Regions from separate parts of the Alteromonas sp. RW2A1 genome, predicted to be linked through region 1. Evidence: predicted binding sites of a transcription regulator. Region 1 holds the regulator's gene; each other region holds the start of a gene.

Region 1 (10,591 bases):
TAGTATTGATTGATACGGCTGGTTTTAGTCAACGAGATAGCCGACTAATTAAACAAATTAAGCATTTTGACAATGGTCAGATGCCGCCAGTGAAAAAATATTTGGTAGCGCAAGCAAATACACAATATCCTGCGTTACAGAGGATCATTAAGGCCTATGATGACATCGAGCTAAGTGGTTGTATTTTCACTAAGTTAGATGAGTGCTATTCTTTAGGCGAAGTGCTTAGCGCGGCAGTTGAGTACCAGTTACCGGTTAGTTATGTCACCGACGGTCAAAAAGTACCGGAAGACATTAAGATTGCAGAAGCGAAATCTTTAGTTTCCGCTGCTGCAAAGCTTTATAAAAAATATGGTTTGGATCATACTAGTAATAACAACGATATTAAAACAGCATAAGTAGTATGATTGACGACCAAGCGAGTAGCTTAAGAAAAATGAAGCAATCACGGTTAATCAAAGTTATCGCCGTCACCGGAGGTAAAGGTGGCGTTGGTAAGACAAATATCACGCTTAACACGGCAATTGCTATGGCTAAGCAGGGCAAACGTGTGATGGTGCTCGATGCCGATTTAGGATTGGCCAACGTAGATGTCATGTTAGGGCTTCGCGTTGAAAAAAACCTTTCTCACGTTTTATCTGGTGAATGCACCTTAGACGATGTACTTGTCACTGGGCCTCACGGTATAAAGATTGCGCCTGCTACATCGGGCACTCAGTCGATGGCAGAGTTGTCTACAACACAGCACGCGGGTCTTATTCGTGCATTCAGCGAACTACGCTCGCCGATAGACGTATTGCTTGTTGATACCGCGGCCGGTATTTCAGATATGGTGCTAAGCTTTGCAAAAGCCTCTCAGGACATCATGGTAGTGGTGTGTGATGAGCCTACATCACTTACCGATGCTTATGCGCTGATAAAACTACTTAACCGCGAACACGGTGTTTTTCGGTTTAAAGTTGTCGCCAATATGGTTAGAGATGTGCGCGAAGGCCAAGAGCTTTTCAGCAAGCTGAGTAAAGTTACCGGGCGCTTCTTAGATGTTGCGCTAGAATTAGTGGCAACCATACCATTTGATGAAAATATTCGTCGTGCGGTGAGAAAACAAACAGCTATTGTCGATGCTTACCCAGGTTCACCAGCATCAGTAGCAATTAGTCAGCTAGCAAATAGGGCGGCATCTTGGCCAATCCCGACTCAGCCTGGCGGACACCTAGAATTTTTTATTGAGCAGTTAATCGCAGAAAAAGCAGTAGGGAATCAACGTTGAATAGTAAGGCGGCCGCTTATCAACAACAAACTGATAAGTCGCAGTTAGTCGAGCGACATGCGCCCCTAGTAAAGCGCATAGCACACCACTTAATGGCAAGATTGCCAGCAAGTGTGCTTGTTGACGATCTTATTCAGTCTGGAATGATTGGCCTTTTAGAAGCTGCGCGGAATTTTGACGGTTCGAAGGGAGCGAGTTTTGAGACCTTCGCAGGCATTCGTATCCGCGGCGCGATGCTAGATGAAATTCGCAAAGGAGATTGGACTCCACGCTCTGTTCATCGAAATGGACGGGCGATTACAGAAGCGATTTCGCAGGTTGAAAGTGAAACGGGCAGAGATGCAAGAGATGTTGATATTGCCACTAAACTAAACGTTAGCTTGCAAGATTATCATCAGATGCTCAATGAGGTAAACGCAGGGAAGTTAGTTGGAATTGAAGATTTAGGTGTCTCTGAGGACGTCATCACCACCGAGCAAAGTCGAGGAAGCGATGCTCCCCTTGAAGACCTGATGCAAGGCGCGTTTCAAAAATCATTGGCCCAAGCAATCACTACTTTACCCGAACGAGAAGCGATAGTGCTTTCCTTGTACTATGATGAAGAACTGAATCTTAGAGAAATTGGTGAAGTTCTTGATGTAAGTGAATCGAGAGTGAGTCAAATTCATAGTCAGGCCATGTTAAAACTCAAATCACGAATGAAGTCGTGGCGAGCTGACGAAGAATAGAAATTAAAACAATTAACCCCTCAATGGAGGCTATTTTGGATAAGAGCATGAAGATTCTTGTGGTAGACGATTTCTCTACCATGAGACGTATCATTAAAAACCTATTAAAAGATTTGGGTTTCGCAAACATCCAGGAAGCGGACGACGGAAGTACGGCGTTACCCATGCTACAACAGGGTGATTTCGATTTTGTTGTGACCGACTGGAATATGCCGGGTATGCAGGGTATCGATTTGCTTCGTGCAATTCGTGCCGACGATAAACTTAAGCATCTGCCGGTACTGATGGTAACGGCGGAAGCGAAGAAAGAGCAGATTGTTGCCGCAGCGCAAGCTGGGGTTAATGGCTACGTAGTTAAGCCTTTCACAGCCGCTACGTTAAAAGAAAAGTTAGATAAAATATTCGAACGTTTAGGTTGATCCAGACGCTCACCAGAGAAACGAGGTTTACTGGATGACAACGAATGCAAACGTTCCATTATCACTAGAAGAAGCTAAACAGCTTGTTGTTTATCTTGAAGCTGGGGATAACGCTTCAGCCAATGCGCTCTTTGAAGCAGCGTCGATGAAAGAAAACGTAGAGCTTTTTGCCGAGGTTGGAAAGCTTACCCGTCAACTTCACGACGCGTTAAACAACTTTCAAATAGATGATCGCATCAAGAACTTAGCCACAGATGATATCCCTGACGCACAGACCCGCCTAACTTACGTTATTGAAGAAACTGAAAAAGCTGCTAATACTACAATGGATGCCGTTGAAGCCAGCATGCCAATTGCCGAGTTGCTTTCATCTCGTATAGAGAATGTGATGCCAGAGTGGAAAAAGCTCATGACAAGGCAAATTGAAGTGGGCGAATTCAAAGCCTTGTGCAAAGATTTAGACGAATTGCTAGAGGAGGGAGCTTCTCAGTCAGCTAAACTTACGCAGTTGTTGACAGAAGTGCTGATGGCACAAGGTTATCAAGACCTTACCGGTCAGGTAATCCGCCGTGTTATCGACTTAGTAAAAGAAGTCGAAGAAAGCTTAGTTAACATGCTCACCATGTTTGGTGAGCGGGACGGTTTAGAACAAACTAAACCATTACCTAGCGAAGCCGATAAGGTTGATGGTGTACAAGCAGAAGGGCCAATTATTGACGCTGAGTCTCGCGATGATGTTGTATCTGGCCAAGATGATGTTGATGATCTTCTGTCTAGCTTAGGTTTTTAGGGGAGCGGGCGCATGTCGTTTGATGTTGACGAGGAAATACTACAGGACTTTTTGGTTGAGGCCGGAGAGATACTTGAACAATTACAAGAACAGCTCGTTGATCTTGAGAACAATCCTGAAGATGCGAATTTGCTAAATGCAATTTTTCGCGGATATCACACGGTAAAAGGCGGTGCGGGCTTTTTGTCCCTCACTGAGCTTGTTGAAATTTGTCATGGCGCTGAAAACGTTTTTGACGTAATGAGAAACGGACAGCGCACACTGACACCAGAGCTAATGGATATTATTCTGCAGGCTACTGATGTCGTTGTTGACATGTTTGAGAAAGTTAAAGCGCAGGAGCCGCTTGAGCCGGCTGATGCACAGCTTGTAGACAAATTGCACAAGTTAAGTCGCCCAGAAACACCAGACGAGAACATTTTTGATAATGCTCCCGCTCCACAAGCTGCTGAACCTGATTTCAGTTCGGAGCCTGAACTGGAGTTGGTTGAAGCGACGCCATCTTCATCAAGTGACAATACCTCAAAAGGCGACGGTGAAATTGACGAAATCACCGAAGACGAGTTTGAAGCTTTACTCGATGAGCTACACGGCTCATCTGCGCCAGGTAAGAGTACTTCGCCTAAGCAAGAAGCTGCACCAACTCCCAGCGCGGGCAGTACTTCAGCTTCAGACAGCAACGCAGAAGATATTACCGACGACGAATTTGAAGCTCTCCTTGACGACCTTCACGGCAAAGGCAAATTTAGCGCAGCAGAAGAACCTGCAGCGCCAGCCGCACCACCAGCCCAAAATGCTTCATCAAGCGACGATGAAATCACCGATGACGAGTTTGAGGCTCTTTTAGATCAGCTTCATGGTTCAGGACAAGGCCCCACAAACCAAGCATCAAGTGCACCAGAAGCGGCACCGGCGAAAGCACCAGAGCCTGCTGTGGACAAAGCAGCGACTGATGCGATTCAAAAGGCCAAGCAGGCGTCACCCACTCCAGCGAGCACACCTGCACCAGCTGCTGCCAAAGCAGAGCCAAAAGCGCCAAGCCGTGAAGCTGCGAAAAAAGATGATAAGAAAGCACCTTCTGCTCCACCTGCTGAAACGACGGTTCGTGTTGATACTAAGCGTCTCGATCAAATTATGAATATGGTGGGCGAGCTGGTATTAGTGCGAAATCGCTTAATTAGCCTCGGCATCAATACAAACGACGAAAGTATGTCTAAGGCGATAGCAAACTTAGATGTAGTCACCGGCGACCTTCAAGGTGCGGTAATGAAAACCCGAATGCAGCCTATCAAGAAAGTATTCGGTCGTTTTCCTAGGGTTGTTCGAGATTTAGCGCGAAGCCTTAAAAAAGAAATTACGCTAGAACTTGTAGGTGAAGAAACGGATTTAGATAAAAATCTGGTAGAAGCATTGGCCGATCCACTTGTTCACTTGGTGAGAAACTCCGTGGATCACGGCGTTGAAATGCCGGATGAACGTGCTGCGGCTGGCAAACCACGAATGGGGACGGTTAAGCTTTCTGCTTCACAAGAGGGTGACCACATACTGCTTACTATCGAAGATGATGGTAAGGGGATGGACCCAGAGAAGCTAAAAGAGATTGCGATCAATCGCGGCGTACTAGACGCAGACGCGGCAGCACGTATGTCAGATGTGGAAGCTTTTAACCTTATCTTCGCACCAGGTTTTTCTACAAAGACAGAGATAAGTGACATATCGGGTCGTGGCGTTGGTATGGATGTGGTGAAAACCAAAATCAATCAACTCAACGGTACGGTTAATATCGACTCACAGCTTGGTAAAGGTACCCGTTTAGAAATAAAAGTACCGCTGACGCTGGCAATATTGCCAACGCTTATGATCATCGTGGGTAAACAAACCTTCGCTTTGCCCCTGGGCTCAGTAAGCGAAATTATTAATATGGACATCAAAAAGACCAACACAGTTGATGGCCAGCTAACCATGATTGTTCGCTCAAAAGCTATACCGCTCTTCTTCCTTGGCGATTGGCTGATTCGAGGCCAAAAATCAATAGATAGAGAAAAAGGCCACGTGGTTGTGGTTCAGGTGGGCACTCGCCAAGTGGGTTTTGTGGTTGATGCGCTAATAGGTCAAGAAGAGGTAGTCATTAAACCGCTTGATGCGTTATTGCAAGGAACACCTGGTATGGCAGGCGCAACAATTACGTCAGATGGCGGTATTGCGCTTATTTTAGATATTCCGAGCCTTCTAAAACGGTATGCTCGTAAGCCTTAACAGAAATCTTAATAGCAAAGGCTTACAAACAATAGGAACAGTAATCCATGGTCTTTAAAGTCCTGGTCGTGGACGACTCTACATTTTATCGTCGTCGAGTGAGAGAAATTTTAGACGAAGACAGAGAGTTAGAGGTTGTAGGTGAAGCGAGAAATGGTAGAGACGCACTAGATAAAATTGACGCGTTGGCTCCCGATGTAATTACAATGGATGTTGAGATGCCCGTTATGGATGGTATCTCTGCTGTAAAGGCGATTATGGAAAAAAAGCCTATTCCTATTCTCATGTTTTCATCATTAACACATCATGGGGCACAAGCAACGCTTGATGCCCTTGAAGCCGGTGCACTCGATTTTCTTCCTAAAAAGTTTGAAGATATATCGCAAGACCGCAAAGATGCGACACGTTTGTTGTGTACCAAAGTGAGGCTCATTGCGCGTAGAGGAATTGGGTTAAAGCGTCCAACATTTCGCTCACAGGAAACTCGTAGATTACCGCCTAACGCACCTAAGCAGGCGTTTTTTAAAACGTCAGGTTTACTTTCTGGGCACAAAGACGCGGCAAAGCAGCCAACTGTTTCTTCGGTCAGGGCGACAGGGAAGCGGTATAAATGTTTAGCTATTGGTGCCTCAACGGGCGGTCCAGTAGCGCTGCAGAAGGTGCTTATGCCTTTACCAGCAGACTTCCCATATCCAATTCTGTTGGTTCAGCACATGCCCGGAACCTTTACCACAGCATTTGCCCAGCGCCTAGACGCGAATTGTGATATCAGCGTAAAAGAGGCTGAGCACGGTGACATTCTCATGCCCGGTCAAGCTTATTTAGCGCCCGGCGGTAAGCAAATGCTAATAGAGACTGTTGGCGCCCAGAAAAAGATTTCAATTGTAGATGCAAGCATTGCAGATAAAGTAAATTACAAGCCTAGTGTCGATTTGACATTCAGTTCGTTAGAGAGAGCTTTCTCTGGAGATGTTTTAGGCATTATCTTAACGGGAATGGGCGCAGACGGTCGAGAGGGTTGCAGAAAGCTTAAAGAAAAGGGCGCTACAATTTGGGCCCAAGATCAAGACTCTTGCGTGGTGTACGGAATGCCCCAAGCGGTTGCTGTGGCAAATATCTCGACTCAAAATATAAATGTTGATGATATGAGCAGCTGTATTCTTACTGAAATGATGTAGTGAATGGATAGCCTAGTGGGTTTGTTGTCATGAAAGTGTGGACAGTCGCGAATCAAAAGGGTGGAGTAGGAAAAACAACCACCACGGTAAGCTTGGGCGGCTTGCTAGCGCAGCAAGGAAAGCGGGTACTGTTGATTGATACCGACCCCCACTCTTCGCTCAGTTATTATTTTGGCATAGATGCTGAGGCGCTAAGTCAATCTGTTTACGATATTTTTATCAAGTCCGGTAGTCTTACTGCCGATAACGTAATGGATTGCTTGTGCCCAACAAAGCTAGATAATCTTTATGTTTTACCGGCAACTATGGCCCTTGCCACTCTCGATAGAACCATGGGAAGCGAACAGGGTATGGGGTTGGTGCTGAAAAAAGCACTCGCCAAGGTCCATCATGAATTCGACGTTGCCATTATTGATTGCCCGCCCGTACTCGGTGTTCTAATGGTGAATGCTCTGGCTGCATGCGATAAGGTGATTGTACCCACGCAAACAGAATATTTAGCGCTAAAGGGGTTGGATAGGATGATCCGCACAATGGAAATAATGGGGCGTTCCCTAGGTAAATCCTTCGATACGTGCATTATTCCAACCATGTTCGATAAAAGAACAAATGCCGCTTTAGCATCGCGAAAGCGATTGATGAACGACTACGGTGAACGAGTTTGGCATGGTGTTATTCCGGTAGACACGCATTTTCGAGATGCGAGTTTGGTTCAATTACCAATATCAGCGGCGTATCCCAAAACCAGAGGCGTCGCAGCTTATGGAAAACTGCTCGAAGAGTTGGAGAAATAAATAGCAATGAGTAAGCAATCTCCATTTGCCCGTGAAGACGTTATGGAAGACTACCTAGATAGCCTGCTGAAAGAGCCCGCTGTATCCGTAGATATCAGTGCAAATCAGGTGGTGTCCGATAATGTGGAAGTGGATGATGCAACGGTAAGAGCTGCTAAACTTTTAGAGCAGGCATCACAGCATATCGCTGATGAACCTGTGGTCAAATGCGATGTGCCACTTTCGCAGAATGTTGAAATAATTGAGCCTGCGGTAGCGTCAGAAAAAAGCACTGCTGTAGAAGATGAGCTGAATATTGAAGAAGTGCAAATACGAGAAACTCGTGTTGAAGACGATATCACTCCAGCAGATGAAAACGCCGCACATGCGCAAACAAAAATTGCATTAAAGGATAGTCTAGATTTTCGCTTTCAAGCATTATTCTTTGAGGTGGCGGGTTTAACGCTTGCGGTTCCATTAACTACGCTTGGTGGTATCCACCAAATTGATAAAATTGCACCACTTTTTGGAAAACCAGACTGGTTTATGGGTGTAATGTTACACAGAGAGTCTAAACTGAATGTAGTAGACTCAGCGAAGTGGGTGATGCCAGAGAAATATAACGAGGCACTTGCTGAATCTCTCGACTATCGTTACCTAATCATGTTGGGAGAAAGTGCATGGGGGTTGGCTAGCGAAAAGCTGGTAAACACCGTTAATTTAACAAAAGATGATGTCAAATGGCGCGAATCTACAGGTAAACGTCCTTGGTTAGCAGGGATGGTTAAAGAAAAGATGTGTGCATTAATTGACGTTGAAGAATTAATATCTATGCTTAACAAAGGCTTAGGCAGCAACGACCAGACGCCATAGTACGGGAGCCAGGTTCATGAGCGATGAAAAAATGAAAAATAACGGTACGGACACCAACGATGAAGTCCTTCAATGGGTGACGTATCGCCTAGGTGATGAGACATACGGTATTAATGTTATGCAGGTACAAGAAGTCCTGCGTTATACCGAGATAGCACCGGTTCCGGGCGCGCCTGACTATGTCTTGGGTATTATCAATCTGCGTGGTAACGTGGTTACCGTTATTGATACGCGAGCGCGCTTTGGTTTACCGCCTACGGAAGTTACCGATAACACCAGAATTGTTATTATCGAGTCAGACGAGCAGGTGGTCGGCATACTGGTGGACAGCGTAGCAGAAGTGGTTTACTTGAAATCTTCTGAAATCGACAGTGCGCCTAACGTGGGCACTGAAGAAAGTGCTAAGTTCATTCAAGGTGTTAGTAATCGCGATGGCGAGCTTCTTATTCTTGTTGACTTGAACAAGTTACTAAGCGACGAAGAATGGGATGAACTAAGTAGTATTTAATTTAAAGCGAAGCTGACGCTGATTGCGTCAGCTTTTTCTTTGTATCTCTTCCTCAGTTAGGTGTGTAGCACATGGATTTGCAGCTTGCTGCTCCTTCTCTTGTCGAAATTATCATTGCTGTTGTCCTTCTTGGGCTTATTGCGGTTACTTGCGTGTTATATGCAAACTTACGCCGCACGGCTGGGTTGTTAAAAGAATTGCAGGGTAGCATGACAAGCGAACTTGCAGTGATGTCAACAAAAGTAACTGATGCGAATAACCAACAAACAGAAGCGCAGGCGAGAAGTTTGGTAATAAGCAAGCATTTACAACGCGTTGAAGAAAAGCAACAAGAGCTGGAAAGTCAGGTTCGCGACCTCAAATTTCAAGATCCTTCTTTAAAGTTATATCAGCGTGCTGCAGATTTAGTTAAAAAAGGTGCGAGTATAGAAGAAATCATAGAGTCTTGTGATATACCTCGTGCTGAAGCCGAAATGTTGGTAATGGTTCACAAGTCGCAAAAATAGTGAATATCACGAATATATGAGCCGTTAATTGCTCACCTTCAGTGCGCTAGCGGATAACTAATTTTTGTAGCACTCTCGGCAGGCACTCACTTTCTGTTTAGACGTCTAGACGTAAAGATGTTGACATATTCATAGTATTCGCCACAATACAGTCATCGCAATCTTCGACTGGAGTTAATTATGCCAATCCGTATTCCTGTGCAACTTCCTGCTCAGAATGTTTTACTGGGTGAAAATATATTCACCATGGATATGGATAGAGCATCAAGTCAGGAAATTCGCCCTCTTGAAGTTGGCATTCTTAATTTAATGCCAAACAAAATTGAGACTGAAGTGCAGCTGCTGCGCTTGCTGTCGAATACTCCCCTTCAAATCAATGTAGATTTTATTCGTATTGACAATCAGGCGCCCAAAAATACGCCGCAGTCGCACATGGATGCGTTTTATCACGAGTTTTCCAGTGTGGCGAACAAAAAATACGATGGTTTAATTGTAACTGGTGCCCCCCTTGCGCTACTCGACTATGAAGACGTGAAATACTGGGATAATATGACAACAATCCTAGAGTGGGCTCAGCGTCACGTTAATTCTACGCTTTACTTGTGCTGGGCTGCACATGCAGCAATGTATCATTTTTACGGTGTAACGCGGCAGCTGCGAGAAGAAAAGTTCTCAGGTGTTTATCAGCATAACGTCAACGACCCGAACAACGAATTACTCAGAGGGTTCGACCCAACATTTTCAGCGCCACATTCTCGCTATGGCCATATCGATACCTCACTGTATAACGGTGTAGAGGGGCTTAACGTTGTAGCCGAGTCGGATGAAGTTGGAGCCTATATTGTAGCGTCTGAAGACAAGCGAATGGTGTTTGTCACCGGACACCCTGAGTACGAAGCAGAGACGTTGAAAGATGAATATTTACGGGATCTGAACTCGGGTCAAAACCCGGCGATACCTAAAAATTATTTCACTGACAACGACCCAACCAAGTCGCCAATAGTTCAGTGGCGCTCTCATGGAAGTTTGTTATTTACAAATTGGTTAAACTATTACGTTTACCAAACTACACCTTACGATCTGAGTCAGTTAGCTGAAAAATCACAGCCAAAGAGGTAATGAGTGAAAAACGTTTTTGATTCAAATGCACAGGCAAGTTTAGCCGGTGCAGCAAAGGAAAGAATTTTAGTGCTTGATGGTGCTATGGGCACGATGATCCAACAGCATAAACTAGAAGAGGCTGATTACCGCGGTGAACAGTTTGCTAACTGGCATTGCGATGTTCAAGGT
Region 2 (10,591 bases), 230 kb from region 1:
CTGCAAAATATAATGCAGCGAAATATTTCACCAACGATTTTGACACAAAAACACAAGGTATTGATGTTGTTGTTAACTATCAGTTTATGTTTGATGAGTGGCAAAACAATTTACTTTTTGCGTATAACTGGACAGACACGCAGGTAGAGCGAGTTACACTTTACCCCGCGGTTATTGATGGAAGATTACAATTAGCGCCAAACCTAACCGAGGCACGCATCCGCATGCTGGAGGATAATTTGCCGGCACACAGGGGGAGTATTACATTAGAACAACGTCTGCAGTCTTTTGAGTTTACTTGGCGACTGAATTATTTTGGTTCTTTTTATGAAGATCACCTAGATGCGTCTGCAGGGCTAGATATTTATGGAGGAGCTAGATTTACCATGGATGCGCAGTTTGCGTGGCAGTTTTCAAAGGAAACTCGGTTAACCTTAGGCGTACAGAATCTTTTTAATACACTACCAGACACGAATGTTTTTAAAGAGGAAGTTGGAGCACTCTATCCGCCGACCACGCCAGGTGGTATCAACGGCAACTTCTATTATGCGGGTTTAGAGTATTCGTTTGAGTAAACGTTAAACGCTTTTGATAGGAAATATGAAGGCGTACAGAAAATAACGTTTTAACCCACGTTTTTAAACAGGGACTCATCGATGATTGTTTGGTCAATTATTTGCTGAGCCATACCAATACATTTGCCACATTGAGAGCCCAGTTCTAAATGCTCACGCAACTCACGCATATTTCCAACACCGTTCGTTTCAACAGCGGCGCGAATACTTTTGTCGGTTACTCCGTAGCACATACATACAAACATTATTGGGCACTCCAAATGAATCTGTAAATGATAATAATTGTTATTCATGAGTTTGGCAAGTCGTGATGAGAATTATTTTCATTAAAAATTACCCAAATTGTTTAGTGGTCAAAAAAGGCTTATGTTTAGCGTCTATAGACGCTAAATTTTTAATTTCGGAGGGGCGAGTGTTAGTTAACACTCCTTTTCAAGGGGCCAGCCGCCAAGGGCTTTATAGCGGTTTACCATGTAGCAGAATAGCTCTGTGGTTTTTTGTGCGTCATACAGTGCACTGTGGGCTTCATTTTGGTCAAACTCAATACCTGCAGCGCGGCAGGCCTTAACCAATACCGTTTGGCCAAGTGCTAAACCAGCCAGGCTGGTAGTATCAAAAGACACAAAAGGGTGGAATGGGGTGCGTTTGATATTGCAGCGTTGAATGGCAGCATTGACAAAACCCTGATCGAAGGCGGCATTGTGAGCTACGATCACAGAGCGTTGGCAGTCTGCATTTTTTTGCGCCTTGCGCACGCCTTTACACAGCTCCTTCATGGCTTCACTTTCTTCTATTGCGCCTCTTAGAGCGCAATGAGGATCAATACCATTAAACTCTAATGCGGCAGGTTCAAGATTTGCGCCTTCAAAGGGTTCAATATGATAGTGAAAAGTTTGGTCTGGGTGTAACAGACCATTTTCGTCCATTTTCACCGTCACGGCAGCAAGTTCTAATAGTGCATCAGTGCCTGCAATAAATCCCGCTGTTTCAACATCTATAACAACAGGAAAGTACCCTCTAAATCGTTCAGATAAGCTAGGTATCGCAGTTGAAGACGGGGCTGTAGAAGACTTAGCAGTTGAAGACATAGACTCTCTTATAAGAACGGGTGAATTTGGATGTGACCGGCTTAACTATAGGGCACGTGTTGTTTCTGCAAAGATTATCGCAAGTATGTAAGGCAAGTGCTAGCATGAATTGTATAGAAGCTGTTTTACGGTGTGAAGTTGTTCGAGCAGGGCAGGCAAGCGCTAGGGCAAACATAGAACGTAAAGGTAGAACGCAAAAATAGAACGTTAAAACAAAAGAGGCAACCAGGGAAGTAAGCCAAGGACATTTGGCAATCAAGACTAAACTTTTCTACAATTCAGGCGATAATAACACTAAGCGCGACTCTACTACACACATTCGAATAATCTGGGAACAGGGTTTTTTATAACCTACTCTGTGCCTAAATGAAGAGTAAGTGTGGGCGTATAAGTTAAAAATTTTCATTTTCTGGGCGTCAGTATGTCTTTTACATGTAAAATCGGGTGGAAAATAAAACCTGCTATTTTATTTGCAATGCTCGTTGGTATGGCAGCGTCTGCAACGGTGTCTCACGCTGCAATGCGTCAGTATTCCGCTACCGTTGAGACTTCAAATTGGCAAGTTGAGAAGGATTCTAGGTTACAGTGCAGGCTCAACCATGATCTTCCCGGATATGGTGATGCCATGTTTACTAGCGTGGCCTCGAAGCAACTCAATATGGAGTTCGAACTTGATATGCACCTGCTGCCCAATCGATTTGACGTTGCGGCGGTATACTCAGTGCCACCTAAATGGATGCCCGGCGTAGCGCCCAAGCCAATAGCTGATATGACGATACGCAAGCAGTACAATGGTGACCTCCCACAAGACGCGGCCTGGACAATGCTGTCAGAGTTAGAAAAAGGATTCTGGCCCACTATCTACTATCAAGATTGGTACAACAAATACGATAAAGTGAGCGTTGCGTTAAACGCTAGCAACTTTACCAGCGTTTACAGAGAATTTGTAAATTGTGTTGCTAACTTACTGCCTTACACTTTCGACGATATTGCTTATACCGTGCTGTCATACAAAAATAACAGTACAGAACTCACAAAGTATTCGCAGAAACGATTAACAATGATAGGTGAATACCTCAAAGAAGATGCTGAGCTTGAGCTTGTGTTGTTAGACGGTTACACCGATAGCTATGGAGGGCGCTGGACCAACGAGCAGCTCTCTATTCAAAGAGCGAACGAAGTTAAAGACTATTTGACGACATTGGGTGTCCCTAACGATCGTATTCAACTAACAGGACATGGAGAAAAGCGTCATATTGCTCCGAATGACACCCGCGAGTCTAGGGCGCAAAACAGGCGAGTTGTGGTGCGTCTATCTAAGTCATAACCGGGCGGAATGCAAAGCGTTCGAATTGAGATAATCAGCGCGCCACTTTGCAACAGGTGGAATATGGTCGGTAAATATTCCATCTGCCTTTACTTGCGTTTTTAAGGCATTTAGTAGCTGTTCGCCAGATAGGCCTAGCGGAAGTGCATCTTGGCGGTAGGTGTAGGGGTGTATCGTTAACCCGTATTTATGCGCCTCTGAAATCCACCCTGCAGCTTTGATTGTGCTCTGATTTTTTTGCGAAGACTGCTTACCTAAAGGTTTGTCATCATAAGTTTGTGCGTCGAAAAGTTGATTGAGCCAAGGACCTATACCATCAGCATACTCAGCTACCTTAGCCATACCCTCTGCGCTGCGGATCCAGTTGTAGTCTGTCTTACTCTCGCGCCAACTGTTCTCTCCAATTAGCATAACAACCTTGCCTTTGTAGCCTAACTCGTTGCGTATGCGCTTGATTTCATTAAAGTCGAAACACTGCAAATAGCTATTATTGCTAGCGCCATCGAGTTTGTACGTTTGAAGCGCTTCTATAGCAATCTTACTGGCATCTACCCCTTCGGCTAAGTGGAACGATGGAGACTTCACTTCTGGGTAAACGCCTACAGATTTACCGAACTGCCGATTGAGCTCGCCTATTAACTCTAAGTGTTCATATAAAGTGGCAATAGAAAAGTGTGGTGCAGATGCGGAAAAGCGCTTTGCAAAAACGGGGTTTTGCTTTTTATCCTCACGCTCGTGAATGCTAAGTGTGCGTAGCTCTGCAAGTGTAAAGTCACGGGCGTAATACCTTCCATCTTTCCGAGCTCTATCAGCGAATACTTCCTCTACATTGGTCACAGTTTCTAAGTGAATATCATGAAGTACAACGGGAATATCATCTTTAGTGATAACTACGTCCTGCTCTATAAAGTCAGCGTTCAATGAAAATGCAAGAGTGGCTGCCTCAAGCGTATGCTCAGGTAAGTAGCCTGACGCACCCCGATGAGCAATAATGGCAAAAGGCTTACCAGCCATACTGGAAGAGGAAGCCGCAGAATCTTCGTGGGAAGTCGCTATTGCAAAGGAGGGCAGGTACGCCGTAAGGAGGCATGCTGTAACAAGGGTTGCAATAAAACGCGGCGCGGTAAAAAGGTATCTGGTGGCAACGCTAACTTTCATACTTATATTCCAAATGAGTCGGCTCCGAACACATCTTAAAGGCGCTTTGTTACGATATTGCTATCCAAGCGCTTCTATCCAAACTTATGTTATGCCTGTGTGGAGGTGTTTAAGGTTGCTCGGACACGGTGGATGAATCGGTTAAACACGCCTGTGATATCAAGCTATCGGCCTTCAATGAGTTCAATGGCATAGCCATCAGGGTCGCGTACGAAAGCAATGACGGTGCTACCGCCTTTTACAGGCCCCGGCTGACGATATACTTCAGCACCGTGAGCTTCAAGATTTTTACAAAAACCATAGATATCTTCCACGCCAATAGCAATATGGCCATAGGCATTACCTTTATCATAGGTATTGTCTCCCCAGTTATAAGTCAGCTCCAGCACAGTAGAATTTTCTTCATCGCCGTAACCAACAAAAGCCAGTGTGTATTCATACTTTTTGTTTTCAGACTTGCGCAATAAGCGCATGCCCATGAGCTCAGTGTAAAAGTGTAACGATGCATCGAGGTTTTCCACGCGCAGCATTGTATGCAGCATTCTCATAGTGATTCTCTCATAATAGTTTGTGTGCACTAGATATTCGCTATCTAAAAATTTAAGCAACCCAGATAAACAAAATAAGTGCAATGGGACCAAGCGTAATTAGTGTAATTAAACGCATGACGGTAAAGAATAACTCTTAAAGATATGTTTGAGAATTGCAGCGGGTTACGCTGTTCTTAAATTACCGTGAGTAACTGTTAAGCAATACTGAGTTGGTATGTTTGGTGAGGATCGCCCTTATTTCTCTAAAAGGAAGCGACGCGAAGCAGCAAAATAAAAATATTCAATAAAGTGATAGTAAACATGAGGTTAAGGAGGAGTTATCATTGCTTTAGTAATATATATACGAAATAATGGGGAAAAGGTTAGACATACTCTGCCATAGCATGTATCTTACGCGGGCTTTAGATATGTTTTACGCTTTACCTAATACTGCGCTGTACCACTCTTTTATTCCTTCAATTGAAGTTTTATATAGATATACATCTGCTTTACTAGCTCGTTTATGTCTATCGCTTATCGGTGATTTCACCACACAAACATCAATTTTTAAAAGGTATATATTATGTCTAATTCAGTAAATGGCACAGTAAAATGGTTTAACGAAGAAAAAGGTTTTGGTTTCCTAACTCAAGACGGCGGCGGTAAAGATGTATTCGTACACTTCCGTTCAATCGCTTCTGACGGTTTCAAAACTCTTTCTGAAGGCCAAGCGGTAAGCTTCGAAGTAGAACAAGGTCAAAAAGGCCCACAAGCAGCTAACGTTGTTGTTCGATAAGCTTAGCTCTAGTTAAGTTTACGAAGCAATTAGGCTCTCTTTTGAGAGCCTAATTAATAAGTTTTTTGAATTTCTATTTCTTACTATAAATTGCTGACTACAAGAGGAATACTAAAAACAAAAATATAATAATGATAAAAGAAGTAAATAATTTGCAAGCACAAACATTTAAAAACTCTCCTATACAAACTCCCATTTCAAATATATCAGTACACAAAAACAGCATTGCTTACACAGAAGTGAATGGCAAACGTCATGTTGAGTTTACCTCGAAAAAAGAAACCAGAGCTTATCTTGAATGGCTTTTAAACTTCTCTTAAGTTTGATTTAGCCAAAACCTCTTCAATATTTGATTTTCAAACCACACTTTTTACCATCAAGCAGCTGATACCAATCCGCATAGGTTATTGCCAGACTTCCCCGAATGGCGAGTTTAAAATGTCCGTACTCTTTGTTGTGTCACCTTGATTTAGAACCACTATGCCTGCGGTAACACGCCGCAATTACGAACATTTTAAGTCTCGCTGAATGGGTAAGTATCTATGCGGACTTGTATAACATCCTTGTTCACTGGTATTTGTGTTATTTCGTGCTCTTCAAATCAACCTCTGTGTCGGCAAGTAAATATATACTGGCCGCATAAGCTGCGATATTTTGCGCAAGCTCATCAGGATTTATCTTATCCAGAGTATCATCGGGAGTGTGATGTAAATCGAAGTAATCTCGACCATTTTGATTAAGCCTAATAGTAGGGACGCCCTTTGCTGCAAGCGGAATAATATCTGGTCCGCCGCCAACAACATCTGCTGCACCTCTAATGATGCCAAGTGGTGACAGTATTTTAGCAATCTCATCGACCAATATTGTAGCCTCTGGGTTGACGTTTGAGACGAGCTGCCAAATAGTTTGTGCGCCAAAATCGGATTCAGTGGCTATAACATGATTAGCCAAATTAGCTTCATGCTGTTTCGCATAGGCAAACGCACCTAGTAAACCAACTTCTTCGGCTCCGAACATAACAACGCGAATAGTGCGTTTTGGCCTAGTTGGAAGTTTAGCGATAAGTGCCGCAGCTGCTGTGGTAATAGCAATACCAGCACCATCATCTACCGCGCCAGTTCCCAGATCCCAGCTATCTAAGTGGCCGCCAATTAGCACAATTTCTTCTGGTTTTTCACTACCCACGATATCCATTACAACATTGCCGCTGTTTACTTCACCCTTCCATTTCGACTCACTGTGAAGTGACAATGCAAGAGGCTTATCTGTGCGATACAAACGACGTAAATGGTCTGCATCGGGGTTAGAAATAGCTATTACCGGTATTTCTGCCCATTTATCACCGTTCTTACTCATCATACCTGTATGAGGAAAACGATGGGAGTCAGAGCCTACTGAGCGCACTACAAGGGCGCTAGCACCTCCACGCTGAGCGTGCTGCCAACCAATGCGGCGGCGTTGATTAGCCTGTCCATAGCCTGCTCCCGTCTGGCTTTTGACCATAGCATCTCCGTCTACAAAGGCAATTTTACCCTGCAGTTCGCCGTCTTTTACTTCAGTTAACGCATGAATATCACGAAAGTAAACCACATCTGCGTTTACTTCGCTTTTACTTGGCGCAGCTCCGCCCAGCGCAGTTCCGTATAGTTCTTGCTGATAAGGAGAGGTTAATGCAATGTGTAGATGCCCTCTGTCCCAAAAAGGCATACTAAATTCTTCTATCGTAACCTTGTCGAACCCCAACTCTTTGCCTAAGTCTGCGCCCCAGTCTCGAGCGCGCTTTTCGGCTTCAGAGCCTCCTAACCGCGGGCCAACTTCTGTGGTTAAAGAGGTAACAATATCGTAGCCTAATTTGCTATTTAACGCGGTTTCAATTAATTGTTCAGCAGTGTCTTTCTGCGTATCTGTAATAGGGGAGGGGGCGGCTGATAATGAAGCGCTTAACACGCCCATTAATACACCGAATGTGGCGGCTTTTAGTTGTAGCATGACATCTCCAAATTCTTATAAAGTGCTTATCAAGATTTTATGTAGTTATTTTATACTTTTTGTTATTTATGCGGACCGATGGTTTTGTCCAATCATAGCTGTTGAAACTAGAATGTCGATACGGTGTGCTGTCAGTGTAGTATTTAAGGAGATAGATTGAATATTTAGGCGTGAGCTTTAGTAAGTCTGAAGAAAGGGCAATGCTAAAGATAGAGCAACGCTACAGAAAGAGCAACGCTATAGTAACAGCAAGACAGTGGCTAGAGTCTATTTTTAAACTAACCTTTCCGTTTTGACGTTAGCGCAAGTTTTTTGTCCTTTTTCTCTTTTTCTTTCAATACTTCGTTAATAAAGCTCTTTCGTCCAAACTCTCTCGTAATAATGCATCTATCGAGTGAAAAGCCTCGTGCAGGGCAATATTCGCGACCATAAAATATAATCTGCAGGTGAAGGTCGTTCCACTTTTCTCTGGGGAATAAGCGTTTCGCATCTCTCTCGGTTTGCTCGACGCTTTTACCATTAGACAGACCCCATCGATACATCAAACGATGAATGTGGGTATCTACGGGAAATGCAGGTACACCAAACGCTTGAGACATTACTACTGAGGCGGTTTTGTGGCCTACTGCTGGCATGGCTTCAAGCGCGGCAAAGTCTTTAGGTACCTCACCGTTATGCTGCTTTATAATCATATCTGACAGATGCCAGATACCTTTTGATTTCATTGGTGAGAGACCACATGGCCTTATGATATTTTGAATTTCCTCAATACTCATTGAAACCATATCGTAGGGATTATCGGCTATGGCAAAGAGTTTAGGTGTTATCTGGTTAACGCGCTCGTCGGTACATTGTGCTGAAAGTAAAACAGCCACTAAGAGGGTGTAAGGATCTTTGTGATCTAGAGGCACTGGAACTTCTGGGTAAAGTTCATCGAGAATATCCATAATAGCCTGAACTTTCTCTTTTTTTGTTAACGTTTTCACTGCACCACCCATGTAATGTATACCTTATTTGTTCTTATTTATTTTGGTTTAAGCAATGAGAGTTAAGCATACATAAACTACTTTTTACGCCTCTGCCGTTACTCTAGCCCTTTCTGCTTTCTCTTTTGGTGCTGTTTCTCTTGCTGCCAGCTTCGCATCTATCATATTTTTTAACGCTATTAGCAAGCCCATTGCGAGAAAAGCGCCAGGAGGAAGAATGGCGAGTAAAAACGGGCTATCGGTCTCAAATAGAACAACTGTCCAATTTTTAGCAGCATCGCCAAAGAGTCTATCGGCTCCAGCGAGTAGAGTGCCTGCACCTAACACCTCTCTCAAACCGCCGAGAATAACCAGAACAGCTGTAAAACCAAGCCCCATCATGGCACCGTCATACGCTGACGCCAGCGGCTTATTTTTCGAGGCAAAAGCTTCCGCTCGGCCAATGATGGCGCAGTTAGTCACAATTAAAGGAATAAAAATCCCCAGTGCTAAATATAGCTCGTAGGTGTAGGCGTTCATAAGAAGCTGCACAATAGTCACAAACGAGGCAATGATCATAACGAACACAGGAATACGGATTTCATTGCGCACAATGTTACGCACTAAAGATACGGTTACATTACTGCCAATGAGCACAAGCATTGTGGCAAGGCCAAGGCCTAAGCCATTAATGAAGGTTGAGGTTACCGCTAGCAGCGGACAGAGTCCGAGAAGCTGCACTAGAGCAGGGTTGTTCTTCCATAGCCCTTGAAGCGATAGGTCGCGAAAATCGGTCATTATATTTGCTCCTCAGATGTTTGGTAATCAGCAGCTTGACTTTTCACTGCCTGAACATCTGCCGTGTCTGTTATGTCGCAGGCATTTGCCGCATCAAATAATGCCTGCTGATTGGTTTCAACGTACAAAAGAGCGTTTTTCACTGCACTCACTACTGCTCTAGGGGTAATTGTTGCGCCAGTAAACTGGTCAAACTCACCACCGTCTTTCTTAACTTGCCATGGCGCCAGGTTATCACTTGAGAAATCTTTGCCAGCAAAGGAAGTTATCCAATCACTTATCGCAAGCTCTACTTTGTCACCAAGTCCTGGTGTCTCTTTATGCTCCACTACGCGAACGCCTAGCACCTCTAATTGGGTGTTAACGCCAATCACCATATCAATGTTGCCGCTATATCCATCGGGCGCTGTTGCCTGAACGACTAGCGCACTTGGTGAATTATCTAAACGCGCTCTATAAATCGCATGCTGACCAGGCCCTAATAATTTTGAATCAGTGACAGTACAGTCAGCATACAGCGCATTGGTGTGTAGGTTGTTAGGAACTACTTCATTTAGAACACTGAGTAACTTGCGCTTCTTTTGTTCTTCGATGGTGTCCTTGGTACCAAAAAAAGTAACGGCAATAAGTGCTGTGGTAACAATGGCAAATGCACCTAGCATAGCGCCATTTTTAACTAAGCTATCTTTCAACATTACTTTGCACCTCGTTTACTGGTCACATTCTTGCCATAGACTCGGGGGCGAGTGTAATAGTCGATTAAGGGTACCGCCATATTCATGATAATCACGGCAAAGGCAACCGCGTCTGGGTATCCACCAAAGACACGAATAATTACAATCCAAAACCCAATTGCGGCACCAAAGATAATGCGGCCTCTAGGTGTAGTTGAGGCTGATACTGGATCTGTTGCGATAAAGAAAGCGCCAACGATAACAGCGCCATTTAATAAGTGAAAGAGTGGTGACGCGTAAACGTCGCCATTAGCTAAATGCAAAACGGCTGCGCAGATGAATACACTCACAATCATGCTGCCGGGAATATGCCAACTAATGACACGAGTTTTTACAAGTGCAAGGCCGCCAAGTAAGTAGGCTAGGCTAACCCATCCCCATCCTGCGCCCGCAGCATCAAAGAAGCTTCCGTTAAATGTCGCCTTTGATAATGATTCTGAGTAGGTTAGCCCTTGAGTCAGATCGGTTTTTAACGTATCCAACGGCGTTGCCATTGTCACGCCGTCGGCGATAGTTCTCAACTGAGTAACGTCGTAGCCGCTGGTGGTGAAACCGGTAAAAATAAGTGAAACAGAGTCTAAAAAGCTGGGTGTAATCCCCGCTTGCGTTGTGGCAGGAAGCCAGAGGCTCA
Region 3 (10,591 bases), 590 kb from region 1:
CCAAAATACTGAGAAGCTTTGCTCTATGGGCGTCGCCGTATTCGCTCATTGGCGAATCGGCTAATATACTAAAACCAAGTGTTTGAAGCGCATCACCTGCTAAAATTGCAGTTGCCTCATCAAAAGCAATGTGGCAAGTGGGCATACCTCGACGTAAATCGTCATCATCCATAGCAGGAAGGTCGTCATGCACAAGCGAGTAGGCATGAACACACTCAATAGCCATACTGATGGCTATTTGATCTTTTTTGGGCACATCTAGCGTGTTGCCTACCACATGAACGAGTAGGGGACGCATTCGCTTTCCACCAGCTAGTAGAGCGTGCCGCATGGCCGCTTTGAGTGACGGAGCGTAATCGGGTAACTCTTCAATTAGTTGTAGCAAGGACGCATCAGTTTGCTGCTTTACTTGCTGATGCAGAGCAGAGAAATTCATTAGGATACCTGTGGCTAACAAGTGAGCAGATTAGGGTTGTTCACTTTCTGGCAGCGATTTTAATACGTCTTCGCCTTGTTCATTTAGAAGAATTTGAACTTTTTGTTCTGCATTTTCGAGAGATTTTTGACCTTGACGAGAGAGCGCTATACCGCGTTCAAACTTTTCCAGCGCTTTGTTAAGCGGAAGGTCGCCATTTTCCATTTCATCGACAATAGATTCCAATTCGGCAAGCGTTTCTTCAAACGATGCAGTGTCCTTTTTTGTTGTCATAAGAGAGCTCAGCTGTAGGCGTCAATAACATAACGCGAACCTTAACGGACGGTTGCACAAGGGTCAAATGGTTTGTCCTCATATTAAGTATATCTCTCTGGTCAGCTAAAACTTTACTGCCTATGGTTAACCTAACGGTGGATTGTTGTTCAAAGTAGAGCTACAACTAATCAAGAACAATTAACCTAAAACAATTTGATAATTGTCACCGAGAAATAAACGGATTAAAAATCTATTTTTGCATAAACGAACTCACATAATTGTGATATTTTTCAACTATGTTGTTTTAGATTTTCTATACTTTGCCGATAGAATCAAAGTATATCAATAGCATTGGCTGCGCATAAATGGGGAAGAGTAAGTGGATTTAGCAACGGTCATAGGTATGTTGGGAGCCATCGGCTTTGTTGTAATGGCAATGTTGATGGGCGGTAGTATGAGTATGTTTATCAACGTACCCTCGCTTCTCATCGTGTTCGGTGGAAGCTTATTTGTCGTGCTATCTCAGTTCACATTAGGCCAATTCTTTGGTGCCGGTAAAATCGCCGGAAAAGCCTTCATGTTTAAAATTGAGCCACCTGAAGAGTTGATTGAGAAGATCGTTGAAATGGCTGACGCTGCCCGCAAAGGAGGCTTTCTAGCCTTGGAAGAGGCCGAAATAAGCAATGAGTTTATGCAAAAGGGTGTGGACATGCTGGTGGATGGTCACGATATTGAGGTAGTTCGAGAAACCCTGTCTAAAGATATCAAGATGACATCGGACCGTCACGAATTCGGTGCAACTATATTTAAAGGTATGGGCGATGTGGCTCCAGCCATGGGCATGATTGGCACGTTAGTTGGTTTGGTAGCTATGTTGTCTAACATGGATGATCCTAAATCTATCGGTCCGGCAATGGCGGTAGCCTTGTTAACAACTTTGTATGGTGCCTTTTTTGCCAATATCGTTTGTTTGCCTATTGCTGTGAAGCTGTCTAACAGAGCGGCAGAAGAGCAGCTCAATCAAAGCCTGATACTAGATGGCATTGTGGGCATTGCTGATGGCCAAAACCCTCGCGTTATCGACGGAATATTAAAGAATTACTTAGCAGCGAGTAAGCGCGGCTCAGGTGAGGAAGAGTAATGGCTGAAGAAGAATGTCCCAAGTGCCCACCCGAAGGCCTTCCTGCGTGGATGGGTACATTTGCCGATTTGATGTCGTTATTAATGTGCTTCTTTGTACTCTTGCTCTCATTTTCAGAAATGGACGTTTTAAAATTTAAGCAAATAGCGGGTTCAATGAAATTTGCTTTCGGGGTTCAAAATAAGATAGAGGTAAAGGACATTCCCAAGGGAACAAGCGTTATTGCTATGGAATTCAGGCCAGGTAAGCCTGATCCCACCCCCATAGAAACTATTCAACAGCAAACCATCGAAATGACTCAGCAAATGCTTGAGTTTCAAGCGGGCGATGAAGACTCTGCTGGGGGGAGGCAGAAACAGCGTGGTGAACAGCGCGGTGGACAGGCTCAACAGACTGCTACGGATTCCTCTTCATCAGCCTCACAAAGCTCTGAACAATCGCAAACGGCTGAGCTAATGAAAAAAGTGGCGCAGCAACTGCAAAAGCAAATATTAGACGGTTCAATAGAAATGGAGTCTTTAGGGCAACAGCTTACTATTCGAATTCGAGAGAACGGTTCATTCTCGGCAGGCTCTGCTTTCCTGCAACCTCAATTCAAGCCGATCATACAAAAAATCGGATTTTTACTTGCAGATGTACCTGGCGAGATAGCAATATCCGGCCATAGTGATGGTCAGCATATTGCTAACGAGCTATACCGTTCAAATTGGGACCTGTCCGCCCAGCGTGCTGTCGCTGTTGCCGAGGCAATGCGAACGGCTCAAGGTTTCGATGAGAGTAGAATGTCGGTGGTTGGGTTGGCAGACACAAAGCCTATTGTAGAAAACGCAACGTCTCCCCAAGACAGAGCGAAGAATCGAAGAGTGGAAATTAATATTAACCAGGGTGAGCCTATGATCTCAAAACCCATTTCCGTAGTTAATGATTAGCTCTAGATACTTGTAAATAGAGGCGACGAATTATTATTTAAACTTGTTATTTAAACTTGGCGTAGCTGAGCGGGCGTTAGCCTAAGTCTTTTAAAAACGCTATCATATAAAAAACGACGCTGCTGCGTCGTTTTTTATTAGTAAGAAACGCTAGTGCTAGCGCGCCAATAAATCTCGGTATTGAGGCTTAGATATAACCAATTGCACCGTACTTATCGTTCTTTCCAAAAAACCACCTTCGCAATATTTCAGATAATAAGTCCACATACGTACAAAGCGCTCATCGTATCCATCCTGCAACAGTTCATCCTTTGCAGCTATGAATGCCTCATACCAGTGATTAAGCGTTTTCGCATAGTCGATGCCAATGTCGTGCAGGTCTCTTATCATCATATCTGAATGCTTTTTAAGGTGAGCGTTCAGCTGATATTGTGATGGTAAAAATCCGCCAGGGAATATGTATTTCTGAATAAAATCTACGCTTTTGGAGTAACTGTCATAGCGTCTGTCGTCAATGGTAATCGACTGTAAAAGCATTAAGCCATTGTCTTTTAACAATGAAGAGCATCTTTCAAAAAAGTTACCCAAGAACGAACGGCCTACCGCTTCAATCATTTCAATAGAAACAAGTTTGTCGTATTTACCTTCAAGTAATCGATAATCCTTTTTTAATAGGGTTACCTTGTCTTCAACTTGCTCTTTTTCTATCCACTCCTGAGCCCAAGCGTATTGCTCTTCAGAGATAGTCGTGGTGGTTACTTTGCATCCGTAGTGTTTTGCGGCATATACCGCTAGGCCGCCCCAGCCAGTGCCAATTTCTAACAGGTGATCATTCTCATCCAGTTTTAGCTTGTCACATATGGTTTTAAGCTTGTGGTTTTGCGCTTCGTTAAGAGATGCATTTGGGTCTGGATAAATAGCAGAAGAGTACATCATAGTGCCATCAAGGAAGCGAGTATAAAGTTTATTACCCAAGTCGTAATGCGCCTCGATGTTCTTCTTTGCTTGGCTTGTGGTGTTTCTGCGGGTGAAATGTTGCAGTTTCATCACCGGCATAGTTAACCATTTAAACTTATTTTCCCACTCGTCAAGTGTGGGTAAGTTACGCGCAAAAATTTGCACTACTGCGGTGACATCATTGCTGTCCCAGTGCCCATCCATGTAGGCCTCACCAGCACCTACGCTGCCGCCAAGCAATAGGCTTCGATATGCTTTTACATCTTTTATATTAACGATAGCTGACAGCTCGTCATGCTCATTGCCAAATGTTGCAATAGTGTCGCCGTTTTCTTGAATGGTTAAACTACCTAGGGGTAGGTGTTTTAAACATTTAAGGAAGAGCGTTCTACAGGTCTTGTCAACAACCGAGACCTCTGACGTAGAGAGTAATACAGATTCACCAAAAGACATTTTTTATTTTTCCTGACTCTTTTCTGGGTGTGTATATAGCGGCGTCTTTTTTAAAAATAATTTAAGCGCTTGCCAATAAATTCCCAATACAGTTTTCATTGTCATACTAGGTATACGCTTCATCACTTTAGTTAGATTCGCATTATCTAAAGTAATTTTGCTCAAATTTATTCCAGCACAGAATTCTTTGTCCTGTCGTACACAATCCATTACCAATGACAGTCTATCTGAAGGCTGCGTAATTCGCCATTTATAGGTCATATCCATTGGGTTAAAAGGAGAGACGTGAAAGGCTTTTTTTGTGTCATCCTGTGTCGCTAAGTCAACTAAATAATAGTGCCTCTCATTCCAGGGGGTATTGCTCACTTCAGCAAGCATGTGAGAGAAGCTTCCGTCATTTTGCCTTAGGTAATAAAAATTAACTGGGCTGAAATACAGCCCCCACATCCTTAGCTGCCCCAGCATAAAAACTTCACCGTTAAGTGCTTTATTACCGTTTAACGACGTCATTTTGTCTAGCACTGCGTCTTTTAGCGGCTTGCTGTCATCATCTAGATAGTCTTGCCGTTTAAACCTTGCTCTGGCCCAACTGCTAATAGAAAAGTGCTTCATGTTTTCAGACAGGGCAGTAAGCTCTTTTTCATCAAGTTTTAGCCAAAACAGATAAATGTCGTATAAAAACTTGTGCTGCGTTGGTTTGAAACGCTCGTGGTAAACGGTACCGCGATAAATTGCACTTTCAGTATCTACAGCTGTCACAATGTCTCACCAAACCGTTTGCAAACGTCAAGCGCACTTACAACACCGTCTTCATGAAACCCGTTGTACCAATACGCCCCGCAAAAATGCAAATTGTCTACACCACAAATTTCGCTTCTGCGGTGCTGTGCTTTAACCATCGTGGCACTGTATTGCGGGTGAGCGTATTGATATTCGCCTAAAATCTGCGTTTTATCTATTTCGCTTGTGTTGTTGAGCGTGACTGAGTAAGTGTTCTTGGCGGAAAGACGCTGCAGAATATTCATGTTGTAAGTAACCGAAGCTGGACGCATTTCTTCGGTCGCATCTTCTTTAAGTCGATAATTCCAGCTGGCCCAAGCAAGTTTGCGTTTTGGAAGCTGGCCCACGTCTTTGTGCATTACAACGTCGTTATCGCCATATGGGATGTTGCCAAGTATATCACGGTGAAGGTCGGTTGGGTTCTCGAGCATAGCTAGTGCTTGGTCGCTGTGACACGCAAAAACCACGTCGTCGAATTTCTCTGTATTCCCGGTTACATCTGTAACAGACCACTTATCGCCAATACGACTGACATTCTTAACACCGCAAGACAATTTTATCTGCGACTTAAACGCTTCAATTAAAGGCGCAATATACTGGCGAGAGCCTCTCTTGATGGTGTACCACTGGGGGCGGTCTGTAATATTGAGCAGTCCATGATTATTGAAAAACTGCAGGAAAAAGGTGAGAGGGAACCCCCGAGTTTGCTCTAAGCTGCTCGACCATATGGCAGCACACATAGGAAGAATGTAATACCGCGCAAAGTCCTCGCTAAGCTCTAATTCATCGATAATATCTTGTAATGTCAGCGCGGAGGTGTCTCTCTTATCTGCAACCATCGCCTTACAGGCTTTATTAAATTTAAGAATATCTCGAACTATTCGCCAAAATTTGGGGCGTAAAATATTTCTGCGTTGGGCAAACAAACTATTGATGGTGTTGCCATTGTATTCTAGATTCGCTTTTTTGCTGGTCACCGAAAAGCTCATCTCAGTTGGTTGATAATCAACGCCTAAAGAATTCATTAGTTTGATGAAATTAGGGTAAGTCCAATCGTTAAAAACGATAAACCCTGTGTCGATGTCGTGGGTTTCACCTTCATCAGTAATGGTTTTTGTTGCCGTGTGTCCACCGATATAGTCGTTTGCTTCATATACGGTAATATCATTTTTCTTATTGAGAAGATGAGCACAGGTGAGACCTGAAATACCTGTACCCACAATTGCTACTTTTTTTGTCATTATTAACGTTCTCTTAAACTACTTATTTTTCGTTGCGCATCGACAGGGACAAACGTGTTTGTAGGCCTGATGGTAATAGATTCATGAATCTTAATATATAGCCAAACATTTTTGGGAAAAAGATAGTACGTTTATTTCCTTCTATTCCTTCGAGCATACTTCTAGCCGCCTCTTCTGCGGTGATCTTCATTGGCATATCGAAGTCATTTTTATCAGTCAGTGGCGTTTCAACGAAGCCCGGCGATACAGCTTGCACCTTTACACCTCTATCGTGTAAGTCTACTTCTAAGCTCTTGGTAAAATAGTGTAATGCCGCTTTGCTGGCGCCGTAGGCTTGTGAGCGAGTGAAGGGAAGGAGTCTAGCCATACTGTCAACAATAACTAATTTATCACCTTTTTTTAATTTATTGACGAAGGCATCTACACAGTTAACCACGCCGAAAAAATTGGGTTCGAAGACACGACGAAACATATCAGCTTCAAACTCCTCAATATCGACGTATTCACATGTACCTGCATTTAAAACTGCAATATCGAACTCCACGTCACTTAGCGCTTTTTTTGTATCTTCGAGGTTAGACACGTCGAATTGACATGGTGAAATGTTTTCGTGTCTTGCAAGACTAGTTAATGCTTCTTCATTTCTGCCACATGCGATTACCTTGTACCCTCTATCGGCTGCATGCTCTGCAAGTGATTTTCCAATACCTGATGTTGCTCCGGTGATTAGCAATGTTTTCATCTGGCGAGCCTCCCTTTGATTTTCTTAATTATAAAACCTAATACGGGTACGTGCTCATACACCATTTCGCCCAAATCGTAATAATCCTTGTGGTAAACAATCATGTTGTTGCTCACCCCAAGCTGAGTAGTGCCATCAAGCGTGATTACCTTTTCGCTACCTTTTAGTACAAGCGTCATTGTCCAATTTGCTATGTGGGTCACACGTGAATTAGACTGGTCATCACGAGCGCATAGAAAAATGTCAGCAATATCAAACTTGCAGCTTTCAGCTTGTTCCAGGAGGTTATTAAAATAGGACTTAACTTCAGTGAGGCCTTGGTGTGTTGTTATCGGGTCTATGAACAAAACATCGGTTGCATAGATACTGGCAAGATCATCGGTAGATATTTTACAAATATCTGTGTAAATCTTACAAAAACGTTGAATAACTTCCATTCTATCTTCCTCACACGCCTCTACGTATATGCGCTTTAGGTAATTAACACGGTGACTTTAAAGCCTATTTTGCGCTTATAAAGTACAACTTATATAGATTTCTTGCGTTGTCTTTTAGAAATTCTGCTCAGCAATTTAATCGAATCTGCAAATGTGAATCATCGTCGTGTAACAATGATGCTTTTTTGTTCTAACCACAACCGCTTGAATTCATTTCATTCTTTTACTGCAGAAAATAAAAGAAAGCTCAACTTTACAAGACAGCGTGCCAATAAGATCACCCACTAAAACCACAGTGTGAAAAATTTTCCGACATGGATCCAATTCATTCCCACTCGCGTAACTCCTTATGTATTCTTGGAAGTGTGGTGTATGAGTAATAAACGTTTTCCCTTGTTCCCTTTATCAGCCCATCTGTTACCGGAAGGTCGCATGGCCTTGCGCATTTTTGAACCGCGGTATGTTCGCATGGTGAAAGAGGCGTGTGCCGAAAACAAAGGCTTTGTTATGTGTATGTTAAATGCAAATGGCGATAAATCGGCTAACGAACACATACATCGAATAGGTACATATGCCACGGTGGTAGACTTTGATATGCTTGACGATGGCTTGCTTGGCATAAAGGTTGCTGGTTCTCACCTAGTTGAGGTGGAAGATATACACGTTGAACACGACGAATTAAGAACGGGTATATGTAATCCAATTGAATCTTGGAATTGTGACCTTTCATCCCAGCAATTAGCGCCTATGGACGAGCGACTTAAAGAAATATTCGGAAATTACGAAGAGCTAGCATCATTGTATGATGAACCAAAATTTGATTGTCCCAATTGGGTATTGAATAGATGGTTGGAGTTGCTTCCCGTAGATGGAGCGCAAAAACAGCATTTTCTACAACAACGAGAATGCACAAATTTGCTCAAGTATCTGTCTACATTGATAGCGTAACCATGCTACCTTTATTACAAAATCGTAACCTAAAATATGCGATTTCACCGAACGTTTTAAGTCAGAAACCCGTAGAATGAAAGCACCAAAACGGAAAGGCGGACGAATACTATGTTAGTTGGAATTCCATTGGAACAAAGCAACAGCACAATCAAACCTAAAGATTGTGCTACCGAAATGTCTGAACACCTTGTAGCGGTTGCTGACGCTCGCTGTAAACGATCATTTTCCCGAGTTTTTAATTATTTTGCTCCACGTCTACGCTCTTATGCCCTAAAGCAAATGGGTAACGAGGCACTAGCTATGGAGTTGGTGCAAGACACAATGTCGAATGTATGGCAAAAAGCACACCTTTTTAATGCAGAGAAAGGGTCGCCATCAACGTGGATTTTTACTATCGCACGAAACATTAGATTTGACATGTTACGAAAGCTACAGAACCGCAAAGAGGATGTTTGCTCTGATGATTTGTGGCCTGTTCTGTGCGAACAGACTGCAGATTTGAATGAAGCCCCTCTTGATGAACAGGTTACACTGGAGCAAATCGGTTATTTATTCGAAGAGTTACCGGTTAAGCAAAAAGCGGTTATTGAAGCAATTTACATAGACGGTAAATCTCAGCAAGAGGTTGCGAATGAACTGTCTATTCCATTGGGAACTGTGAAGTCTAGGACTCGCCTGGCGCTTCAACGTCTAAAAGGTATGCTGAACGACAATGATTAAGTTTCATCCTAGCTCTCAACAACTCAAAGAATTCGTTGAGGGCAGTTTAACGCCCGCGGTCTCTCTGTTAGTGTCGGCTCATTGTGACATGTGTGAGCAATGTCAGCTTCGCGTTGAGAGCGAAACTGAAGAACTAGCAGCAGAGTTGGTGTCTGAAATTGAAGAGAGTTTTGATGAGTCTGCGCAGTTTGGTGATATGCTTTCGCAGATTACCCAATCACCGTCGTCAATTGAGGTTGACGGTAGTTCATCAAGCTACGCCAGTAATCTTGGCGAGCGAACGGTATCGATAGAATTGGACGGTCGCTCATTTAAATTGCCAAGAACTTTGCATCGTTATGTCGATAAAACAGGGAACTGGTCAAGTCTAGTGGGTAAATTGTGGCAAGCTCCTGTGGACTTAGGCAATCAAGGTGTCGCTAATTTTATATTTATGGGTAGTGGAGGAAGCGTTCCCGAGCATACCCACAGAGGCACGGAATATACGTTAGTCATCGATGGTGAATTCAGTGATGGTTTGAGTGACTATGATACTGGAGATTTTATTTTCATGGACGGAAATAAAACACACACACCAAGGTCTGATACTAAAGAGGGATGTTTAGTATTCAGTATTGTTGACCAACCGCTACATTTTACTTCTGGTTTGGCAAGGCTGCTAAATCCATTCAGTCACTTATTTTTTAGGTAACTCTTAGTTTCTGAGTTATTCGGAAGATAAACAAAAAACGCACCTTTTGGTGCGTTTTTTATTGTCTTTTTGGCAGGCTGCCTTTGCGAACGTGGCTTTACTAACGTAGCTTTGCGAACCTAGCTTTCAGAACGTAGGATAAGCAAGCCCCGCGTCTTAGCTGATAAAGTCACTGTCTGGGAAATTGAGTTTAAGCGTTTTCATCGCATTTAATCTTAGGTCGTCCAAGCCAAGCTGTTCGTAACTAGACACCATAATTTCAAGAGCGTCCTTTACTTGTGTAGTATCTGGGAAATGCTCTATGACATAGCGACCGCGATTAGCCGCAGCTACATAAGCTTGTCTTCTCATGTAGAAGCGCGCAATCGCAATCTCATACCTAGCTAGCCGGTCTTTAATATGTAGCATGCGCTTTTTGGCGTCAGCAGCATATTTGCTGTTCGGATACTGCTCTATTAAACGCCTAAAGTCTTCAAACGCTTGGCGAGATTTCGAAGGGTCTCTATCTGAACGGTCTATGGTCAGCAGCTCTTGGAAGAGGTTACTATCTGATTCCATGTTGGTTAGACCGCGCATATAGTATGCATAATCCACGTCAGAGTGATTAGGGTTCAAGCGAATGAAACGGTCGATAGTCGCAAGCGTTTCGTCAATCTTTCCTGACTTGTAATAGCTATAAATAAGGTCGAGTTGAACCTGGTGAGATAACGGTCCAAACGGGTAACGAGAATCTAGTGCACTGAGTGTTTGCGCCGCAGCACTGAAGTTACCCACTTCCATGCTTTCTGATGCTCTCTCATAGAGCTGCTGAGCCCCCATATTAGCAAGCACAATTTTTTCTTCTTCAGATTCTGAAGA

Evidence for each region. The regulator FliA, encoded in region 1, starts transcription of late flagellar genes. The targets are predictions, from matches to a motif close to CTAAAGNTNNNNNNNNNNNNGCCGATA.
Region 2: a site for FliA is predicted at 1,925-1,951, ahead of BM528_RS08750 (flagellar protein MotY). Genes of this name have one in related genera too.
Region 3: a site for FliA is predicted at 994-1,020, ahead of pomA (flagellar motor protein PomA). Genes of this name have one in related genera too.

What each region holds. Positions count from the first base shown of each region.
Region 1 covers NZ_CP018031.1:2,173,950-2,184,540, reverse strand. Annotated here, with positions in the region: gene flhF (flagellar biosynthesis protein FlhF) at 1-398, shown strand, start outside; gene BM528_RS09860 (MinD/ParA family protein) at 404-1,270, shown strand; gene BM528_RS09855 (RNA polymerase sigma factor FliA) at 1,267-1,998, shown strand; gene cheY (chemotaxis response regulator CheY) at 2,034-2,417, shown strand; gene BM528_RS09845 (protein phosphatase CheZ) at 2,452-3,207, shown strand; gene BM528_RS09840 (chemotaxis protein CheA) at 3,220-5,463, shown strand; gene BM528_RS09835 (protein-glutamate methylesterase/protein-glutamine glutaminase) at 5,511-6,641, shown strand; gene BM528_RS09830 (ParA family protein) at 6,671-7,435, shown strand; gene BM528_RS09825 (chemotaxis protein CheW) at 7,442-8,287, shown strand; gene BM528_RS09820 (chemotaxis protein CheW) at 8,304-8,795, shown strand; gene BM528_RS09815 (DUF2802 domain-containing protein) at 8,867-9,301, shown strand; gene metA (homoserine O-acetyltransferase MetA) at 9,482-10,420, shown strand; gene BM528_RS18385 (homocysteine S-methyltransferase family protein) at 10,424-10,591, shown strand, end outside.
Region 2 covers NZ_CP018031.1:1,940,924-1,951,514, reverse strand. Annotated here, with positions in the region: gene BM528_RS08765 (TonB-dependent receptor plug domain-containing protein) at 1-575, shown strand, start outside; gene BM528_RS08760 (bacterioferritin-associated ferredoxin) at 626-820, opposite strand; gene rnt (ribonuclease T) at 995-1,663, opposite strand; gene BM528_RS08750 (flagellar protein MotY) at 2,085-2,990, shown strand; gene glpQ (glycerophosphodiester phosphodiesterase) at 2,985-4,148, opposite strand; gene gloA (lactoylglutathione lyase) at 4,313-4,696, opposite strand; gene cspE (transcription antiterminator/RNA stability regulator CspE) at 5,262-5,474, shown strand; gene BM528_RS08730 (hypothetical protein) at 5,606-5,794, shown strand; gene BM528_RS08725 (M20/M25/M40 family metallo-hydrolase) at 6,057-7,427, opposite strand; gene nth (endonuclease III) at 7,742-8,449, opposite strand; gene BM528_RS08715 (electron transport complex subunit E) at 8,534-9,226, opposite strand; gene rsxG (electron transport complex subunit RsxG) at 9,226-9,921, opposite strand; gene rsxD (electron transport complex subunit RsxD) at 9,921-10,591, opposite strand, start outside.
Region 3 covers NZ_CP018031.1:2,767,845-2,778,435, reverse strand. Annotated here, with positions in the region: gene BM528_RS12405 (farnesyl diphosphate synthase) at 1-436, opposite strand, end outside; gene xseB (exodeoxyribonuclease VII small subunit) at 467-709, opposite strand; gene pomA (flagellar motor protein PomA) at 1,071-1,832, shown strand; gene BM528_RS12390 (flagellar motor protein MotB) at 1,832-2,761, shown strand; gene BM528_RS12385 (SAM-dependent methyltransferase) at 2,918-4,171, opposite strand; gene BM528_RS12380 (DUF1365 domain-containing protein) at 4,175-4,930, opposite strand; gene BM528_RS12375 (NAD(P)/FAD-dependent oxidoreductase) at 4,927-6,192, opposite strand; gene BM528_RS12370 (SDR family NAD(P)-dependent oxidoreductase) at 6,215-6,934, opposite strand; gene BM528_RS12365 (nuclear transport factor 2 family protein) at 6,931-7,371, opposite strand; gene BM528_RS12360 (LON peptidase substrate-binding domain-containing protein) at 7,744-8,319, shown strand; gene BM528_RS12355 (sigma-70 family RNA polymerase sigma factor) at 8,431-9,042, shown strand; gene BM528_RS12350 (ChrR family anti-sigma-E factor) at 9,035-9,733, shown strand; gene BM528_RS12345 (outer membrane protein assembly factor BamD) at 9,890-10,591, opposite strand, start outside.